One region of the Bacillus sp. JJ1521 genome, then DNA from elsewhere that is predicted to be linked to it. Evidence: a T-box and tRNA genes for the amino acid it is inferred to sense, from the RefSeq annotation. Region 1 holds a T-box; the other holds one or more tRNA genes.
What was found. The T-box of region 1 lies ahead of argS (arginine--tRNA ligase). A T-box ahead of a tRNA ligase gene usually reads a tRNA of that ligase, here a tRNA-Arg.

Region 1 (3,211 bases):
ACGAAACTTAAAAGTGAAATTAACAACAAAAATACTGGTAGAACCGCAATATCTTTGACACTAGAAATTTTAAACAGATGGCCCCATTTTCGAATCATAAAGGTCATGAGTTTGCTGATAATAAATAGCCCCACAAGGGTTAAAACCAAATACCCAGCAATACCAATATAAATATGTTTCATGACGTAATGTCCCATCTCGTGTGCCATAATGAATAAAATTTCATTTTCATTTAAACGCTGAAGTGTCGTATCCCATAGCACAATCCGTGAATTAGAACCAATACCTGTTACATAGGCATTTAGTGCATTTGTCTTTTCAGACATATTCACTTCAAATACATGGTCTGCCGGGATATCTGCGCGATCGGCAAGCTCAAGAATTTTCGTTTCCAGTTCTTTATTTGTTAAAGGGAAAAAATCGTTATAGAGTGGATCGATAATGACTGGCTGTACGAACATAAGAAACATTGAAAATGGAATCGATAGAAGCCATGCATGAAACCACCATCTTTTCTCATTTCTTCGAATTAACCAGAACAAGACGCCCACAATTATAATCATTAATGCGTAATTCACCCAAAAATCAATCAAATTATCCTTCATCCAGCTTTGGGTGGATTGAACGGTTATATTATACGTTTTTGAAACATTATAACTGATCCAAGATAGCGGAAAAGATAATACTTCAACTAACAAGGATAGCCAAAATAAATAAATGGCCGTTTGCAGAATTGAAAATTTGGCTGATATTCTTGACCAATCACGGAATTTTGCTGAAATACCGATCACAAGGACTAGAATGTATATCAGCCATTCAAAAGGTACTGACAGGAAAAACAGTAGATTTTTTATTTGTGAATACTCTTCACTCAATAAAAGTTGACGTTCATTCATAAATGTCTGTGGATCTGCAGGACTTCCTTTTAACTGGCTAGGGATGTCCGTATTTGCTCCAAAAAATAAATACCATGCTATGAATAAACCAAAAACAAGATAAATTCCAAGTGACCAACCGAATACTTTTTTCACTAAGCTGTCCCCCTTTATGTACAACCCCTCTTAGTAGTATTTTAGTTTAAAGAGGGACCAGATAGAACAATGACTTTTCTCTTGTCTTATTTTTGACAAAATAAGCCTTAGAAAAACCCATTGATTTCTTTTATAGAATTATGTATTATGAATAAAATATAACTGAAATTCTATGATGAAGAGAGTAGTCCTGATGTAGACCATAAGCGAGTTGGGGATGGTGGAAGCCCAACGGTAGAATCAAGATGAACCGCACTTCTGAGAAGCCGCCTAAAAGTGATGTAGGGTGTGCCGGGGCAATCCCGTTACTTATTAAGATGGTTCATCATGAACAATTGGAGTGGTACCGCGGGTAAATCTCGTCTCTTATTTTTAGAGGCGGGATTTTTTTATTTTTCATATAAATTTTCATGCAAGTACCATTTTCCAAATAGAAGGTGATAACCAATTAACTGCGCTGAGGTGCAGCCAGAACTTTCCTTTCGGGGGGGGTCATTTTCCATTTACTAGGTGAGTGGTGGTTCTCGAACTGTTCTAGAGGTACACCGATTTCCATTTTCCAGGCGATTGGTGACTCTCGAATCATCCTAGAGGTGCATCAATTCCCATTTACCAGGAGAATGGTGACGCTGGAATCATCCTAGAGGTACATCAATTCCTATATACTAGGAGAACGATGACACTCGAACTGTTCTGGAGGCGCAGCAATTTCCACTTTCTAGGTGAGTGGTGGTTTTCGAACCTCCAGAGAGGTAACGAAAATATCGTGTGTAAATGCGCCAAGGCGCATTTGATTATTAAAAAGGAGGTTTTGAAAATGAATGTCATCGAAGTGTATGCCGAGGAAATATCGAAACAGCTACAGGATCTTTTAACATATGACGAAGTTTTAAAGCTTATTGAAAAACCAAAATTCCAAGAACAAGGTGATCTCGCTTTCCCATGTTTTACACTCGCAAAGCAATATAGAAAAGCCCCGGCCGTTATTGCACAGGAAATCGCAACAATGATACAGAGACCACTTTTTGAAAGGGTTGTTGCAGAAGGTCCCTATGTAAACTGTTTTCTAAATAAACAAGAAGTAAGCAAACATATCCTTCAAACAATTCTTAATAAAGGCTCTCAATACGGAAGCCATGATTTTGGTGAAGGTGAAGCAATTACAATTGATTTTTCCTCACCAAATATCGCGAAGCCTTTTTCAATGGGACATTTACGCTCAACTGTTATTGGTAACTCTCTTGCCAATATTGTTGAGAAATGTGGCTATCAGCCAATTCGAATCAACCATCTTGGGGACTGGGGCACACAATTTGGAAAACTCATTGTAGCATATAAGCTTTGGGGTAATGAGAAGGCGGTTAAGGCAAACCCAATCACCGAACTACTCCAGCTTTACGTTCGTTTTCACTCGGAAGCTGAGACGAAGCCTGGGCTTGAGGATGACGCAAGATTGTGGTTCAAAAAGCTCGAGGATGGAGATATGGGGGCATTGTCTCTTTGGCGCTGGTTTAGAGAGGAATCGTTAAAGGAATTCTCACGGATTTATTCCTTACTTGAAGTTGATTTTGACTCATATAATGGTGAAGCTTTTTATAATGATAAAATGGATGCTACAGTCGACAAGCTAAAGGATAAAAATCTGTTATCGGAATCAGAGGGGGCTGAGGTCGTTGATTTATCTGAAGAAAACCTCCCTCCTTGCTTGATTAAGAAATCAGATGGAGCCACTCTTTATGCAACTAGAGATGTAACAGCGGCCATTTATCGCCAAGAAAACTACCATTTCAAGAAGACAATCTACGTGGTTGGACATGAACAAAGCTTGCATTTCAAACAAATCTTTCTAGTACTTGAAAAAATGGGATATGGATGGGCAAAAGAAATGGTCCACGTTCCATTCGGTTTCATCCTAAAAGACGGAAAGAAAATGTCCACTCGTAAAGGAAAAATTGTTCTTTTAGAAGAGGTTATTGAGGAAGCAATCGGGCTTGCCAAACAAAACATTGAAGCAAAAAATCCAAGCCTAGAAAACAAGGAAGAGATTGCAAAAATGGTCGGCGTGGGTGCAATCATTTTCCAAGATTTAAAAAATGAAAGACTTAGCAATATTGAATTCTCACTTGAGGAAATGCTTAGATTTGAAGGGACTACTGGTCCATATGTTCAATACACTCATG
Region 2 (3,211 bases), on a different contig from region 1:
CCTCATCAACCATGATATTTGCACCATCTTCCACATATTTTCCAACATCTAGAATGAATTTGCTAAACATCAACCCAAGGTCTCGTCTACCATTTAGTGACAACGCATTGGCATATGATCGAATTTTCATCGAGAACATATCGATTTTATGGAAAATCATCAACTTATCTGAGAAAGGTGGAATCGTCGATGCCTCCACTAAATCATCGAGTAACGGATGACCAGGTAAATTATCTTGGTGAAGCTTTGCCATACAATCCTTAATATGATCCATTGTGATGTCCTTGCCGCGCAACATAAACTCCTTCACCTTTTTATGAGTCGCCACTTGGCTAAATCCCATCAATAGTCCCTTACTCGCCACATTGTTTTCAAGATTATCTTGAAGGTGGGCAATTTCTAGTGCATGTAGTGGTCTTACGTCACCAAAAAATCCTGCTAGATAGCTCTGCTTTTCCACAAAACTCACTTCTTTTGGGATTGGAATAGCAGGTGGTTTCGTTAAAAATCCCTTTTTTTCCAATGTTTCATTTAATTCAATTAAAAAATCGATGGTATTCAAATTAAATTTAATGATTGTATCTCTTACGTCTTGCCGTATCATCATCGGAATCGCTGTGGAATAAAGACTCAGCCCTGCTTTTGCAGTATATTTTAAATAATGTAGATAAAATTCATCTGCGAACAATCTTGGGGCATCCATGTTTACATCCTTCTTCACATCAAGTCCAATGGGAATAGGGAAATTTTCTTTATTATAAATTTTCGTAATCTCCGCAACGATATTTTTACTGATGCTATTTGCTTTTTTAAGGATTTCCATGATATCAGGATCCTGACAATGTTTTTGATAATAGGTTAGCACGCAAATCCCCATCGTGTTCCCCATGTAAACCGCCCAAAGCTTTCCCATTTCTGCTGAAGTAAGTTGTTCATTATTGGACTTCATTTCCTAACTCCTCAAATACATTTTTATTTAGTATCTTGCAAGATATAGGGATGTATTCAAAAAGTGTAGGTACCCTAAATATTTTTCGACAAAATCCTCAATTATTTCCTTTGAATGATGGCAGTTTCATCAAGTTCTGTGGCGGCACATCATGTTATTCAAAAAATCCTATGACAAAGTTCAACATTTTGGATTATTTTTACATTTGATTTCATCGATTCAATCATGTAGTATACAGATACAAGCTACATTGTACGTAATCATAATAAAGTTTAACCTTTGAACTGGAATAGGGAGTTTAACATTGAAATTGGAATGGCAGGCCTTCGTCCATGGCGACTTGAAGGACATACAGGAACGTTTCTGCAAACACCCACTTTGAGGAGTGGTGGTTTTAAACTTTCTTAGGGTATTACGGCAATTGTGGCTTTTCCTAACGAATGATCAATCCATTTTCCAAAAGGAGAGTGGATTTTTTATTTGGCTCATAAGTCTTGACCATTGGTGCATTTTGATTCTATAATTATTTTCTATAGTGGTTCACAAATATATCATGTCCCAGTAGCTCAGTAGGATAGAGCGACAGCCTCCTAAGCTGTAGGTCGTAGGTTCGATTCCTATCTGGGACGCTATGACGATTGGCCATAAAACCTGTATGTAGTAAGGGTTTTATGGCCAATTTTTGTAATGGATTAATTGTTGTTAGAGAGAAAAACTCTTTTTCAATCTATTCAACCGTTTTTAAGAATCATCATTTCCAAATAGTATTTTTTCATAAAAAAAAGCAAAGACCCTGCTCCTATCGAACAGGGACTTTCATTAATTTGCAAATGAAGTATGCTTTGTTTTCCACTTTTCCATAGCGATAAATAGCCAAAAAGAGTAAATTCCAAGGGTAATAATTGTTAGCAACCACCACTTTATCCAATTACCAAATAGACCTACAGCTGAACCTGTGAATTGAAGTCTTTGACCATTAATGACTGTGTGACGTGCCTTCCATCCCAATATCATAGTAATAGACCAGGGATAACATATACCAAGAGTGCAAACTGTAACTAAAATACCTAATAACGTCCAACCTATGTATTGAAGAATACCACCGTCAAAATAAGACTTATCTTGTACTCCAGTAGAATCATTGTTGTTGATACCTACTCCCTTACTCATACTTTTCACCCCCTACATATTCACTATAAATATCCTCTAATTCTAGTGGTTATCCTTCAATGTATTACAATTAAATACAAATTAACCCACCATTATTGACCAAAATCTGTTTTAGGTTTTTTTTTCCCCACCTTGTTCAAACAAAAAAGAGGCTAAAGCCTCTATACATCCTTTGTTTTCGTTTCTTTTTCAGCAAATGCTGATACTCCTTCAGGAATGACGCGATCGATATCAAGGTAGGGCTTTCCACGAAGCGCCTCATTTACAAAAATTTCAAGGCTTTCTTCTTTAGTATCCTTTAGCAAACTGACCACCTCCAACATTGGCAATTTTCTACATTAGCCATATTGTGGGCAATCAGCTTGTGGTTCATTCCTATTTCCACTCTAAAAATTCAAGACGGTTGCCGAACGGATCATGCGCGTAAAAGCGAGTCGCACCTGGGAGGTTGCCGTCATCTATTACATTCACGTTATTGTTTTGCAGATGCTGTTTTAAATTTTCTAGGTTTTGGACTTCAAAAGCCGGATGCGCCTTTTTTGAGGGTAAGAATGGGTCCTCGATACCAATGTGGATTTGGACAGATCCATAGGCAAACCAAACACCCCCATTTTTTCGAAGCGTCACAGGCTTTTCGATTTCTTGGAAGCCTAAGATTGTTGCGTAGAAATGACGAGCCTGATCCTCACTTCCTTTTGGTGCGGCAAGCTGAATATGGTCAATTGCATTAATTGTATAAGTCATATTTATCCCTCTTTTATTGGTAAGTTACTTTCATCGTACTCCATTTCGAGGGATAACTAAATTTGAATATTTTTATGTATTTATATAAGTTTCACTTATTCTGCTGGATAGGTTTCTTGTAGAAATTTTATGGATTGGATGATCAATTCCTTTAAGACCTCTTCATCAATATCCGCAATTTTGTTGATATACACACATGCCTTTCCGGTCGTGTGCTTGCCGAATTTTTCAAGTAGTTCCTCACGCTTCGTTTCCCCAGGTGCGAAGTATAGACTAATTTTTGCTTTCCGAGGTGAGAATCCTACAAGTGGCGCATCACCCTCATGACCGGTGGCATATTTGTAATGG

Region 2: it encodes a tRNA-Arg, which carries the amino acid that the T-box ahead of argS (arginine--tRNA ligase) is inferred to sense. The anticodon was not compared.

What each region holds. Positions count from the first base shown of each region.
Region 1 covers NZ_JBALOX010000108.1:13,433-16,643, reverse strand. The annotation lists gene V7147_RS15445 (M48 family metallopeptidase) at 1-1,031, opposite strand, end outside; T-box leader at 1,195-1,401, shown strand; gene argS (arginine--tRNA ligase) at 1,849-3,211, shown strand, end outside.
Region 2 covers NZ_JBALOX010000044.1:348-3,558, reverse strand. The annotation lists gene V7147_RS07660 (DUF3231 family protein) at 1-949, opposite strand, end outside; RNA gene ssrS (6S RNA) at 1,189-1,383, shown strand; tRNA gene V7147_RS07650 (tRNA-Arg) at 1,505-1,578, shown strand; gene V7147_RS07645 (DUF898 family protein) at 1,769-2,119, opposite strand; gene V7147_RS07640 (hypothetical protein) at 2,281-2,424, opposite strand; gene V7147_RS07635 (VOC family protein) at 2,495-2,863, opposite strand; gene V7147_RS07630 (DUF1801 domain-containing protein) at 2,959-3,211, opposite strand, start outside.